2 regions of the Streptomyces sp. NPDC008137 genome follow, and region 1 is predicted to be linked to the other one. Evidence: riboswitches for the same ligand, from Rfam matches in the RefSeq annotation. Region 1 holds a riboswitch; the other holds the start of a gene.
The links. Region 1 has a riboswitch for thiamine pyrophosphate ahead of thiC (phosphomethylpyrimidine synthase ThiC). Riboswitches for the same ligand answer to the same signal wherever they lie in the genome.
Positions count from the first base shown of each region.

Region 1 (7,103 bases):
GATCCCTGCAGGATCGCGGGCAGGATGAAGAAGTTCAGTACCAGGAAGCTCATGGCCAGTGCGATGAGGGCCATGACCCCCCGCAGCCGCCCGACGACCACGACGGCGACCGCGAAGATGCCGGCCAGCACGGCCAGGGGCAGACGGCGATTGACGTCGGTGACCGAGTACTGCAGGTCCTTCGGTGCGGAGGGCTCGTAGGCGACCACGACCTTCTGGCCCTCATGCAACTGGCGGGACTGGTCCGGCTGGATGATCTCGGTGAAGGTGCGGCCCTTGTCCTTGCCGCTGTCGACCCGGATCGTCGCCCGCTTGCAGGTGCCCTTCTCCTGCTGCACCGCGGAGGAGCCCTCGGCGGTGGAGGTGTCGCCGGTCGGCGGGACTCCGGAAGCGCCGGCCTCCTTGCAGCTGATCTCCACGACCTTGGTGACGGAGGCCTGCTCGGTCTGCCGGTCGAAGCCGACGCCGGTGCGCTCGTGCGACGGGGCGCCGCCCGGCCACAGCACAACGAGACCGACCAGCACGGCCGCGCCGAACGGGATCAGGATCGCCGCGATGATCTTGCGCAGATGCATGGAGACGGGCGCTGCCGGACCGTGGCTGTGCGAGTGCCCGTGTCCGCCACCTGGCGCGGAACCGGGGCCGTGTCCGTGGCCGTCGCCCCCGCCGGTCCCGGATCCGTGCCCGTGCCCGTGGCCGTCGCCCCCGCCGGTCCCGGAACCGTGCCCGTGCCCGCCTCCGGAACCCGGGCCGTGACCGTCGCCGGGAGGGAATCCATGCCCACCGGCTGAACCGCCACCCTGGCCGTTGCCCGGCCCGAACCCCCCGGCCGAGCCGGAAACACGCTCACCACCGTCCCCGGGCCCGGCCCCGGACCCGAAACCCGCCCCAGGCCCATACCCGGCCCCGGGGACGAAGTCGTGGCCGTCTCCCCGGCCGTTGCCGCTTCCGGCACCGGATCCGCGGGGCGGCTCGGGCGGTGGGTAAGGGGGACGCTGCGTCGTGGTCACCGACCGATCATCGCAAGAACAAGGGGGGCCCTCTGTTCACCGCGCCAGAATTGCCGCTAGCGTGGAGCCACCTTTTGTACACGCGGGAGCTCGGAGCACCGGGCTGAGAGGGCGCTGACCTCCGTCCCAGCGATGTTTCACATGAAACATCACCGAAGTCGAGTGATGTTTCACACGGAACGTCGGCAGACGGAAGCCGCTGCGTCGACCGCCGAACCTGTTACCGGGTAATGCCGGCGTAGGGAGTAGGTCTCATGACCGACAAGGACGCACGCACGCCTGCCTCCGTTCAGGACGCACAGTCCGAGGAGGCCGGGAAGTCCATCGGCTGGCACAAGGCGTACGTCGAGGGCACTCGCCCCGACCTGCGCGTGCCGGTTCGTCAGGTGCATCTCACCAACGGCCAGGCCGTCACGCTGTACGACACGTCGGGCCCCTACACCGATCCACTCGTCGACACCGACGTCCGCAGGGGCCTGCCGCCGCTGCGGGAGAACTGGATCATCTCCCGCGGTGACACCGAGGAGTACGCGGGCCGCCCCGTCCGCCCCGAGGACGACGGCATCAAGCACACCTCGCCCCGCGGCGGCCTCCGCAACCTCGACGCCGTCTTCCCCGGCCGCCCGCGCCAGCCGCGTCGCAGCCGGGACGGCCAGGCGGTCACGCAGCTCGCGTACGCCCGCCGCGGCGAGATCACACCCGAGATGGAGTACGTGGCCATCCGGGAGAACGTCTCGCCCGAGGTGGTCCGCGACGAGATCGCCGCGGGCCGGGCCGTGCTGCCGGCCAACGTCAACCACCCGGAGATCGAGCCGATGATCATCGGCAAGAGGTTCCTGGTGAAGGTCAACGCCAACATCGGCAACTCCGCGGTGACGTCCTCCATCGAGGAGGAGGTCGAGAAGATGACCTGGGCGACCCGCTGGGGCGCCGACACGGTCATGGACCTCTCCACCGGCCGCAACATCCACACCACGCGTGAGTGGGTGCTGCGCAACTCCCCCGTCCCCATCGGCACCGTGCCGCTCTACCAGGCCCTGGAGAAGGTCGACGGCCGGGCTGAGGACCTGACCTGGGAGGTCTACAAGGACACGGTCATCGAACAGGCCGAGCAGGGCGTGGACTACATGACGGTCCACGCGGGCGTGCGCCTGGCCTATGTGCCGCTGACGGCCAACCGCAAGACGGGCATCGTCTCCCGCGGCGGCTCGATCATGGCCGCCTGGTGCCTCGCGCACCACCGGGAGTCGTTCCTGTACGAGCACTTCGAGGAACTCTGCGAGATCCTCGCCGCGTACGACGTCACCTACTCGCTCGGCGACGGCCTGCGCCCCGGCTCGATCGCGGACGCCAACGACGAGGCCCAGTTCGCGGAACTGCGAACTCTCGGGGAACTCAACCGGATCGCCAAGCGTTTCAACGTACAGACCATGATCGAAGGCCCGGGCCATGTCCCGATGCACAAGATCAAGGAGAACATCGACCTTCAGCAGGAGATCTGCGATGAAGCTCCGTTCTATACGCTCGGCCCGCTGACCACGGACGTCGCCCCGGCGTACGACCACATCACCTCCGGCATCGGTGCCGCGATGATCGCCTGGTGGGGCACGGCGATGCTGTGTTACGTCACACCCAAGGAGCACTTGGGCCTGCCGAACCGTGACGACGTCAAGACCGGCGTCATCACCTACAAGATCGCCGCGCACGCGGCCGACGTAGCCAAGGGACACCCCGGTGCCCAGGAGTGGGACGACGCGCTGTCCGACGCCCGCTTCGAGTTCCGGTGGGAGGACCAGTTCAACCTGGCCCTCGACCCGGACACGGCACGGGAGTTCCACGACGAGACCCTGCCGGCTGAGCCCGCCAAGACGGCTCACTTCTGCTCGATGTGCGGCCCCAAGTTCTGCAGCATGAAAATCTCGCAGGACATCCGCCGTGAACACGGCGGCACCCGGACCGAGATCGAGGAGGGCATGGCCCAGAAGTCGAAGGAGTTCGCGGCTAGCGGGAACCGGGTGTACCTGCCGATCGCGGACTGATCCGGCCGTGCGCAGGCCGCGAGGCCGACCGCACACAGGCCACTGGGGCCGAGGGCTGGGGACATCTGGTCCCTGGCTCTGGCCCCTTGGCCTGCGGATCGGAACGGAACGGAACCAGCGCTACTCCGGCTGGTGCTCCGGTCCTCCATAGTCGGGGCTGGTGTAGTCCGGGCTGCTGTAGCTCGGCCGCGAGCCGCGGTGGCCTTCGTCCGGGCTGGTGAAACCCGGGCGGTCGTAGCCGAGGTGCGGGATGCGGCTGATCGGCGCGGACGAGGAGGTGTGGTGCAGCGCGGCCGCCGCGTCCGGGCTGACGAGTGCCTCTCGCAGGAAGGGCAGGATGCCGCGCTCCAGCAGGGCCTCGTGCCAGGCCTCCCTGGCCAGGGCCACCTCCTTGTGCAGTTCGTCGTACGGACCGCCTTCGGCCGTCGGCTTGTTGCGCAGGGCGGTGAGCAGCAGTCCCACCGCGGCGACGAGGATCGCGACCGCGGTCACGGCGCCGAACACCCAGCCCGTGGTGAGCATGGTCCGGGCGAACGCCTGCTCGGGATCGAGCATCTGCAGGATGTAGCCGACGAGCAGGAAGATCGCGGCGGCGGTCCCGGCCAGGACGGGTGCGAGGACGGCGACGATGGCCACGGCGCCCGCGCCGGCGGTCTCGGCGACCTCGCCCATGGCGGCGGCCAGCCCCGCCGGGCCCGTGCCCGGTTCGGAGGAGCCGGTCTCGCGCGCGGCCGGTGTGCCGGACGACGCCGGCTGGCGCAGTTCCTCACGGACCTTGACGTAGTGCTGGTATTCGGTCGACGCGGCTGCCGTGATGAGCGCGGTGGCGTTCAGCGCCATGGTGCGCAGTTGTTCCGAGTTCAGCCGCTGTCCGACGGCGCTCAGTTCCGGACGGTGTGGGGCGGAGCGCAGCACCTCATCGAGGATCCGCTCGTATTCCTGGCGGTCCTCGCTCAGCAGGTGCTGCGGAACGCTGTTCATGTGCATCCCCCGATGCTCCGTAGGGCTTGGGGCTCGGCATGCTGACGAGCCGTCGGGCAGAAACGGAGGGGAGCCTGCTACGGATAAGCCGATGGTAGAGCCGTGGAGGTGGGCGGTGACAGGGGGTTTACCGAAATTGGCCCTTCAGCCGTCCGGTCCTGTGACGGGAAACGCCTGCCCGGTGAACGTTCACGTAGCCAGGGGCAGTTGCTGGACCAGCAGTTTTCCGGCCATGGTCACGCCGCCGTCCATCGCGATGGCGAGTCCGTCGGCGTAGACGTGCGGTCCCTCGATCACCGGGTCGCCGCTGTCCTCGTCCTCTTCGGAGCCGACCTCGCCCAGCAGATACGGAATCGGGCTGTGCCCGTGAACGATGCGGGTGCCCCCGTACGTATCGAGCAGGGAGCGCACGGCGTCCGCGCCGCCCTCGTCGCGGAAGGAGAACCGCTTGGTGAACTTGCGGAACAGGTCCCAGACCTCGTCCGCGTCGTTGCGCGTGATCGTCTCGCGGACGGTGTCGTTGACCTCTTCGATGGAGCGGCCGTAGTCGAGGTAGGCGGTGGTGTCGGAGTGGACGAGCAGATGGCCGTCGACCTCCTCCACGGCGTCGAGACGGGACATCCACTGCAGGTGGTGGTCCTGGAGGCGGTCCATGTCGGTCTTCTGGCCGCCGTTGAGCAGCCAGGCCGCCTGGAAGGTGGCGGTGCCCGCGCCGGAGTTGACGGGGGTGTCGCCGAACCGCTTGGCGCCGAGCAGCAGCAGCTCGTGGTTGCCCATGAGCGCCTTGCAGTAGCCGCCGGCCGCGGCCGCCTCGGCGGACAGCCGCATCACCAGGTCGATGACGCCGATGCCGTCCGGGCCGCGGTCGGTGAAGTCGCCGAGGAACCACAGCCGGGCGGTGCCCGCGCACCAGTTGCCTTCGGCGTCGAGGAGGCCTTTCTCCTGCAGAGCGGCCACCAGCTGGTCGAGATAGCCGTGGACGTCGCCCACGACGTACAGCGGGCCCTGTCCGGTGTTCGGGGGCGGGGCCGCGGCGGTTTCGGGGTCGACGGTCACCTGGACAGTGTCACCCCGGTTGACCACGGGAAGGTCGCGCTGGGTCGGCGTGTATCCCTCGGGATAGGTCTCCTCGGGCGGCGGAGCGACCTCGCCGGGGCTCGTGCTCTGGACGTACGGACCGGCCTCGTGGACGTACGCGGGCACCCGGAAGTCGCGCAACGTCGCCGTGCGCTCCACCTCGGGTCCCTGACCGGCCCCCTGAGTCATCGACCCCTCCACCATCCAGCCGCATCTGCACCGCATCGGACTGCCTGGTCGTAGCGGCCCGCCGGTGTCGTGGGCCCATCATAGGAATGCGGATCGCGCCATGTGATGACCCAGGGGTGGTGAATCAGAGCAAGAGTCCAGTTCACCGCGGCTTTCGCCCCGATTGGGCCGGGCTTTGACCACCGTGTGACCGTCCTCGCTTTCCTTCTCTTCGCGAGAACGATCCCTTCTCTCCGGGGGACCGGCCCTGTTTCTCCCCAGGCACGGGACTGTCCCCTCGACCGGGTCCGAGGTACCGGACCCGGGGGTTCCCCGGTACCGGGGAACTACGCCCCCTCGGGGGACCGCGGCGGGCTGACCGTCGTGCGCGGCGGGCGTCGCTGGGACGACGTGCGCACGATCAGCTCCGTCGGTATCACCTGTTCCACCGGACGGTCGGACTCCACGCCCTCGATGGCGTCGATGAGGAGTTGTACCACTGCCGTGCCGATGCGGCGCGGCTTCAGGGAGAGGGTGGTGATGGGGGGCTCGGTGTTGGCGTACACGGTGGACTCGCTGCAGCAGACCAGCAGCAGGTCGTCCGGTACGCGCAGGCCGTAGCGGCGCGCGGCGGCGAGCAGGTCGGTGCCGTTCGGGTCGAACAGCCCGTAGACCGCGTCGGGCCGGTCGGGGCGGGCGAGGAGCCGGTCGGCGGCGACGGCGCCCGCGCACGGATCGTGCGCCGGATAGGCCTCGTACACCGGATCCTGGCCGACGCGCTCGCACCAGCGCAGGTACGCGGTGGTCGACAGATGGGTGTACGTGTCCGTCGTCGTGCCGGTCAGCAGGCCGATGCGGCGGGCGCCGGCGTCGGCCAGGTGGTCGAGGATGCCGAGGACGGCGGCCTCGTGGTCGTTGTCGACCCAGGCCGTGACCGGCAGGGAGCCGGCCGGGCGGCCGTCGGAGACGACCGGCAGGCCCTGTCGGGCGAGTTCGCTGACGACCGGGTCCTGGTCGGAGGGGTCGATGACGACCGTGCCGTCCAGGGCGACGTTCGACCACACGTCGTGGCGGGAGGTCGCGGGCAGGATGACGAGGGCGTAGCCGCGGGCGAGCGCGGCGGAGGTGGCGGCTCGCGCCATCTCGGCGAAGTACGCGAACTCGGTGAAGGTGAAAGGTTCATCCCCGTACGTCGTCACGGTCAGGCCGATGAGTCCCGACTTGCCGGTACGGAGTGTCCGGGCGGCGGCCGAGGGCCGGTAGCCGAGCCGGTCGGCCACCTCGCGGACATGGCGCCGGGTGGCGTCCGGGAGCCGGCCCTTGCCGTTGAGGGCGTCGGAGACGGTCGTGATGGAGACTCCGGCGGCGGCGGCCACGTCTCTGATACCCGCCCGGCCCGGCCGACTGCCTCGACGTGAGGTTTCCGCGCGGCTCACCTGGTGCTTCCCTGCTGCTGTCATGGCGAGCCGATAGTAGGGCTCATGCGGTGGGGTAGTGCGGACGCATATGCAGACGTTGACAGGCACGTTTCTGCATGATCATTTAACCCCAATTGCTTGGGAAACCAAGGGAGTTAAGCGCTCTCATGTCAGTACGTGACTTGTCGGCCCGCACGAGCCTGCCAAGGGGGTGAGGTTGCGAAGAGGTCTCAACTCACCTGCACGGGGGATGCGCGCCACGGCGTACACCACCGGCGCGTAGATATATGTGCGGCGCGCCCCCGGATTCGTACGCCTTCGTGCGGCGTTGCCCCTGATGCCGGTGGGACATGGGAGGCCGGGCTTCGCTGCTCCGTCGTGGGTGTACGCAGCGGCGCCGAATCCTCATA
Region 1 is NZ_JBIBHN010000009.1:223,188-230,290, reverse strand. It holds gene ACFZBT_RS17935 (YibE/F family protein) at 1-1,010, opposite strand, end outside; TPP riboswitch at 1,083-1,272, shown strand; gene thiC (phosphomethylpyrimidine synthase ThiC) at 1,265-3,049, shown strand; gene ACFZBT_RS17925 (hypothetical protein) at 3,170-4,036, opposite strand; gene ACFZBT_RS17920 (metallophosphoesterase) at 4,220-5,311, opposite strand; gene ACFZBT_RS17915 (substrate-binding domain-containing protein) at 5,623-6,735, opposite strand.

Region 2 (7,103 bases), on a different contig from region 1:
ACACCACCGCGAAGTACGTCGCGCAGGTGGACGAGCTCCTGAAGCACAAGGAAGCGGAGCTGCTCGAGGTCTGATGAACGACTCTTCCTGGGGGGCGCCGCCACAGGCCGGGTACTGGGGGCCCACCGACCAAGGGCATGGCCACGGGCACGTACAGAGCCCGGGCCACGTCCAGAGCCCTGGCCATGGGCACGTCCAGGGGGCCGCTCCGGCGGGTCCCGCATACGATGCGTATGAAGCGCCTCAGACTCGCCCCATGCCCATCGTGCCTGACGTAGCCGACCACGGCGAAAACCAGGATGACGGCCGGAGGGCTGCTCGGCTGAGCGGCCCCTCGGTCCGAAACGAGACGAATCCGGAACCCATGCCCGACGCCTCGCAGCCGGCCCCCAAGCCGCCGAAGAAGAGCGCGGGCCGCGACCTGAGTGCCGCCATAGGGGTCGGGGTCGGACTCGGCGCGGTGATCGTCGCGTCGCTGTTCGTCGTCAAGGCCGTGTTCGTCGGCGTCGTCGCGGTCGCCGTCGTGGTGGGTCTGTGGGAGCTGACCAAGCGGCTGGACGAACGCAAGGGCATCCGGGCGCCGCTCGTTCCGCTCGCGCTCGGCGGTGCCGCGATGGTCGTCTCCGGGTACGTCCGGGGCGCCGAGGGCGCCTGGGTCGCCATGGCGCTCACCACGCTGGCCGTGCTCGTCTGGCGCATGACGGAACCGCCCGAGGGCTACCTCAGGGATGTCACCGCGGGCGTCTTCGCGGCGTTCTACGTGCCGTTCCTGGCGACCTTCGTCGCGATGATGCTCACCGCGGACGACGGGCCGCAGCGGGTGCTCACCTTCCTGCTGCTCACGGTCGTCAGCGACACCGGTGCCTACGCCGTCGGCTGGCGCTTCGGCCGGACCAAGCTCGCCCCGCGCATCAGCCCCGGCAAGACCCGCGAGGGCCTGCTCGGCGCGGTCGCCTTCGCCATGGTCGCGGGGGCGCTGTGCATGGAGTTCCTCATCGACGACGGCGCCTGGTGGCAGGGCCTGGTGCTCGGCCTCGCGGTCGCTGTCACCGCCACGCTCGGCGACCTCGGCGAGTCCATGATCAAGCGGGACCTCGGCATCAAGGACATGGGCACGCTGCTGCCCGGTCACGGCGGCATCATGGACCGCTTGGACTCCCTGCTGCCCACGGCTCCGGTGGTGTGGCTGCTGCTCGTGCTGTTCGTGGGGTCCGGCTGAGCCGACCGACTTCGTCAGCGAGCCCCCGTCCGTCAGGGCGGGGGCTCGTCGCCGTCTCGGGGAGACGTCCAAGGGGGCGAAGTGGGACGATTTAGATGTACCTCCCAAAGGAGGCCATCATGGCCATCATCCGAGAGAGCATCGACGTCGACCGCCGTCCTGAGGAGGTCTACGACTACGTCATGGACACCCCGCGCATGCCGGAGTGGCAGCTGAGCGCCGTGTCCGCGGAACGCCTCGACGAGGGGCCCTTCGGTATCGGCTCCCGGGTCCGGGTCACCCGGCACATCGGTCGCCGTGTGATGCCGATGACCATGGAGGTCACGGAGTACGACCCACCGCACAGCTGGGGCATGCGCGGTGTCGACGGACCCGTCCGACCACGGGTGCACGGCGAGGTCGAGTCGTTCGACGAGGGGAAGCGCTCCCACGTGACGATCGACGTCGACGTCGAGGGCCACGGCGTCGGCAAGGTCCTGGTACCGCTCGTCGTCCGCCCCCAGGTTCGCAAGGAACTCCCGCGCAACGAGCAACTCCTCAAGAACCGGCTGGAGCACACGGGCGACTAGAACGCCTCTCTCCGGGTGCCGCGGGCGGGGCACGGGCCACCGCTGACGATCTGCGACACTGGTTGAGCCATGCCTAAGCCCGGAGAACTCACTTTCGTCGCCCCCCGCGGAGCCAAGAAGCCGCCGCGGCATCTCGCTGATCTCACTCCTGCCGAGCGCAAGGAGGCCGTCGCGGCTGTCGGGGAGAAGCCGTTTCGTGCCAAGCAGCTCTCGCAGCACTACTTCGCGCGGTACGCGCACGAGCCGGAGCAGTGGACCGACATTCCGGCCGGTGCCCGGGGGAAGCTGCGGGAGGCGTTGCTGCCCGAGCTGATGAGCGTAGTGCGGCATCTTTCGACCGACCAGGGCACTACGCGCAAGACGCTGTGGCGGCTGTTCGACGGGACGCTCGTGGAGTCCGTGCTGATGCGGTACCCGGACCGGGTGACCATGTGCATCAGCTCGCAGGCGGGGTGCGGGATGAACTGCCCGTTCTGCGCGACCGGGCAGGCGGGTCTGGACCGGAATCTGTCCACCGCCGAGATCGTGCACCAGATCGTCGACGGTATGCGGGCGCTCAGGGACGGGGAGGTTCCCGGTGGGCCCGCGCGGCTCAGCAACATCGTGTTCATGGGCATGGGTGAGCCGCTCGCCAACTACAACCGGGTCATCGGGTCCATCCGGCGGCTCACCGACCCCGAGCCCGACGGCGTGGGGCTCTCGCAGCGCGGGATCACCGTCTCGACGGTCGGTCTCGTGCCGGCGATCCACCGGTTCGCCGACGAGGGCTTCAAGTGCCGGCTGGCCATCTCGCTGCACGCTCCCGACGACGAGCTGCGCGACACCCTCGTCCCCGTGAACACGCGGTGGAAGGTGCGGGAGGTGCTGGACGCCGGGTTCGAGTACAGCGCCAAGTCCGGGCGGCGGCTGTCCATCGAGTACGCCCTGATCCGGGACATCAACGACCAGGCCTGGCGCGGTGACCGGCTCGGGCGGCTGCTCAAGGGCAAGCCGGTGCATGTGAATCTGATTCCGCTGAACCCGACGCCCGGGTCGAAGTGGACCGCCTCGCGGCCCGAGGACGAGAAGGCGTTCGTGGAGGCCATCGCGGCCCATGGTGTGCCGGTGACGGTCCGGGACACCCGTGGACAGGAGATCGACGGGGCGTGTGGTCAGCTCGCGGCCACCGAACGGTAGTCTGACCGTCGTACCAACACCTTCATATTCCGACAGGGGAGCGCCACAGCGCTGAGAGTGCGGCACACGGCCGCAGACCCTCCGAACCTGGCCCAGGTCATTCTGGGTAGGGAGATCGGTCATCACTCGAGCTGTTGCGCCCTGCCCGGGGCCACGGAAGTCCCGGGCGGGGCCGCGTCTTCTCCTGGTCATCCAGGAGGAATCCAGTGAGCAACAACAAGAAGCGGCTGACGGCCGTGGTCGTCGGGCTCGGGATGGTCAGCGGGCTGGCCGCGTGCGGGTCGTCCGGTGGCGGCCAGGGGTCCGGTGACGCCAAGACCGTGACCCTCGTCAGCCATGACTCGTGGGCCGCGTCCAAGGGGGTCATCGCCGCCTTCGAGAAGCAGTCCGGCTACAAGGTCAATGTCCTGGAGGACGGCGACGCCGGGCAGGCCGTGAACAAGGCGATCCTGACCAAGGACAACCCGCAGGGCGACGTCTTCTTCGGCGTCGACAACACCCTGCTCTCGCGAGCACTCGACAACGGGCTGTTCCAGCCGTACGAGGCGAAGGGCTCGGAGCAGATCAAGGCCGAGTACCGGGCCGACCAGGGCGAGCACCGGGTCACGCCCGTCGACACCGGCGACATCTGCGTCAACTACGACAAGAAGTACTTCGCCGATCACAAGCTGGAACCGCCGAAGAGCTTCGACGATCTCGTCAAGCCGCAGTACAAGAACCTGCTCGTGACCGAGAACGCCTCCGCCTCCTCGCCCGGCCTCGGGTTCCTGCTCGGCACCGCCGCGAAGTACGGCGACGACGGGTGGGAGGGGTACTGGAAGAAGCTCAAGGCCAATGGCGTGAAGGTCGTCGACGGCTGGGAGCAGGCCTACAACCAGGAGTTCTCCGGCTCGGCCGGCGGGAAGAAGGCCAAGGGCGATCGGCCGCTCGTCGTGTCGTACGCGTCCTCGCCGCCCGCTGAGGTTCTCTACGCCGAGCCCAAGCCGAGCAGCGCCCCGACCGGGGTCGCCGAGGGCACCTGCTTCCGGCAGGTCGAGTACGCCGGGCTGCTGAGCAACGCCAAGAACACCAAGGGCGGCAAGGCGCTGCTCGACTTCCTGGTCTCCGAGCGGTTCCAGGAGGACATGCCGCTCAACATGTTCGTGTACCCGGTGCGCGAGGGCGCCCAGGTACCGCCGGAGTTCGAGAAGTTCGGGCCGCAGGCGAAGGATCCCGAGACCCTGGACCCGGCGAAGATCGCCGAGAACCGTGATCAGTGGGTCAAGTCGTGGACCTCACTCGTACTCAAGTAGCCGGCCGGAAGCGGGGCGCGGCGGCGCGGTTCGGGCTCATCGCCCTGCCCGTCGCGTTCTTCGCCGCGTTCTTCGCCTACCCGGTCGCCGCGATCGTCGCGCGCGGCCTGAAGGTCGAGGGGGTCTGGGGGTTCGGGCGGATCGGGGAGGTGCTGGCGCAGTCCGACGTGCGGCACGTCCTGTGGTTCACCACCTGGCAGGCGTTCGTCTCCACCGCGCTCACCCTGCTGATCGCGCTCCCCGGCGCGTACGTCTTCGCGCGCTTCGACTTCCGGGGCAAGCAGGTGCTGCGGGCTGTCGTGACCGTCCCGTTCGTGCTGCCCACGGTCGTCGTCGGTACGGCGTTCCTGGCGCTGGTCGGGCGGGGCGGGCTGCTCGACGAGCTGTGGGGCGTACGGCTCGACACCACCGTGTGGGCGATCCTGCTCGCGCACGTCTTCTTCAACTACGCGGTCGTCGTACGGACCGTGGGCGGGCTCTGGGCGCAGCTGGATCCGCGGCAGGAGGAGGCCGCGCGGATGCTCGGGGCGTCCCGGCTGAAGGCCTGGCGGCAGGTGACCCTGCCGGCCCTCGCCCCGGCCGTGGCCGCCGCCGCGCTCATGGTCTTCCTGTTCACCTTCACCTCCTTCGGTGTCGTCCAGATCCTCGGCGGGCCCACCTTCTCCACCCTGGAAGTGGAGATCTACCGGCAGACCTCGGAGATCTTCGACCTGTCCACGGCGGCCGTGCTGACGCTGATCCAGTTCGTCGCCGTGGGCGCGATCCTCGCCCTGCACGCCTGGACCGTACGGCGGCGGGAGACCGCGCTGCGGCTGGTGGACGCGTCGGTGACCTCCCGCCGGCCGCGCGGCGCCGGGCAGTGGGCGCTGCTCGGCGGGGTGCTCGTGACCGTCGTCGTACTGCTTCTGCTGCCGCTCGCCGTGCTCGTGCAGCGGTCGCTGGACGCGCCCGGGTTCGGCTACTACCGGGCGCTGACCAGGGCCGACGGCGGGGTGTTCCTGGTGCCGCCGATCGAGGCGATCGGCAACTCCCTGGAGTACGCCGTCGCCGCCACCGTGATCGCCGTGGTGATCGGCGGTCTCGCCGCCGTCGCGCTCACCCGCCGGGACGCCGGGCGGTTCGTGCGCGGCTTCGACGCGTTGCTGATGCTGCCGCTCGGGGTGTCCGCCGTGACCGTCGGCTTCGGGTTCCTGATCGCCCTCGACGAGCCGCCGCTGGACCTGAGGTCCTCATGGATCCTGGTGCCGCTCGCGCAGGCGCTGGTCGGGGTGCCGTTCGTCGTGCGGACCATGCTGCCGGTGCTGCGGGCGGTGGACGTGCGGCTGCGGGAGGCGGCCTCGGTGCTGGGGGCCTCGCCCTGGCGGGTGTGGCGGGAGGTGGACCTGCCGATGGTGCGGCGGGCGCTGCTGATCGCGGCCGGGTTCGCTTTCGCGGTGTCGCTCGGGGAGTTCGGGGCGACCGTGTTCATCGCGCGGCCCGACAACCCGACGCTGCCGGTGGCCGTGGCGCGGCTGCTGGGTCGGCCCGGGGACCTCAACTATGGCCAGGCGATGGCCCTTTCGACGATTCTGATGGTGGTGTGCGCCGTGGCCCTGCTGGTGCTGGAGAGGCTCAGGACCGCCGACCGGACAGGGGAGTTCTGATGCTGCTGGCGCTGGAGGGCGCGACGGTCCGTTTCGGCGGGCGGGCCGTGCTGGACGCTGTCGATCTGGAGGTGGCCGAGCACGAGATCGTGTGTGTGCTCGGGCCCAGCGGCAGCGGCAAGTCGACGCTGCTGCGGGCCGTGGCCGGACTGCAGCCGCTCGACTCCGGGCGGGTGGCGCTCGACGGGCGCGACCAGGCGGGCGTGCCCGCGCACCGGCGCGGGGTCGGGCTGATGTTCCAGGACCACCAGTTGTTCCCGCAGCGGGACGTGGGCGGCAACGTCGCCTTCGGGCTGCGGATGCACGGGGCGTCGAAGTGGCAACAGGCAGAGCGGGTGCGGGAGTTGCTGGACCTCGTCGGCCTGCCGGGCGCGGACCGCCGGGCCGTCGCCGCGCTGTCCGGCGGGGAGCAGCAGCGGGTGGCGCTGGCCCGGGCCCTGGCGCCGAGCCCCAGGCTGCTGATGCTGGACGAGCCGCTGGGGCAGCTCGACCGGTCGCTGAGGGAGCGGCTGGTCGCGGAACTGCGCGAGTTGTTCGGCCGGTTGGGCACGACCGTGCTCGCCGTGACGCACGACCAGGGGGAGGCCTTCGCGCTGGCCGACCGGGTCGTGGTGATGCGGGACGGGCGGATCGCCCAGTCCGGTACGCCGCTCGAGGTGTGGCAACGGCCGGCTGACGCGTTCGTGGCCCGCTTCCTCGGTTTCGAGAACGTGGTCGAGGCGACGGTGGGTGCGGAGGCCGCTGACACGCCGTGGGGCAAGGTGCCGGTGCCGGAGGGCGCACCGCAGGGCACGCGGACCCTCTTGGTGCGGCCCGCCGGCGTACGCCTGGTGCCCGCCGGTGAGGGTCTGCGCTGCACGGTGACCGCCCGTACCTTCAAGGGCACCCATGTCGCCGTCCGGCTCCAGCCCGAGGCTGCCCCGCGCCTGGAGGCGGCCTGCGCGCTGCGGGCGGCGCCCGCGGTCGGGGACGAGGTCGGAGTGGAGTTCGACGCGGCGGAAATCGCCGTGCTCGACTGATCGCCGGCCGCTTACGGTGCGGGCATGACACTCCTCGCGCACGAGCGTTACTGCGCCGAAATCGCCCACCAGGTCGGCCTGTTGAGGTCGGTGGTGACCTCCGGGGCCGACCTGTCCGCCACCGTGCCGACCTGCCCGGACTGGTCGCTGGAGGAGCTGGTCCGGCACACTGGCGGCGCTCTGCG
Region 2 is NZ_JBIBHN010000007.1:224,155-231,257, forward strand. It holds gene frr (ribosome recycling factor) at 1-74, shown strand, start outside; gene ACFZBT_RS14540 (phosphatidate cytidylyltransferase) at 74-1,219, shown strand; gene ACFZBT_RS14545 (SRPBCC family protein) at 1,339-1,788, shown strand; gene rlmN (23S rRNA (adenine(2503)-C(2))-methyltransferase RlmN) at 1,858-2,964, shown strand; TPP riboswitch at 2,989-3,095, shown strand; gene ACFZBT_RS14555 (thiamine ABC transporter substrate-binding protein) at 3,219-4,256, shown strand; gene ACFZBT_RS14560 (ABC transporter permease subunit) at 4,232-5,899, shown strand; gene ACFZBT_RS14565 (ATP-binding cassette domain-containing protein) at 5,899-6,918, shown strand; gene ACFZBT_RS14570 (maleylpyruvate isomerase family mycothiol-dependent enzyme) at 6,943-7,103, shown strand, end outside.
Region 2: it holds a riboswitch for thiamine pyrophosphate, as region 1 does, so the genes downstream of both, ACFZBT_RS14555 (thiamine ABC transporter substrate-binding protein) here and thiC (phosphomethylpyrimidine synthase ThiC) in region 1, are expected to answer to the same signal.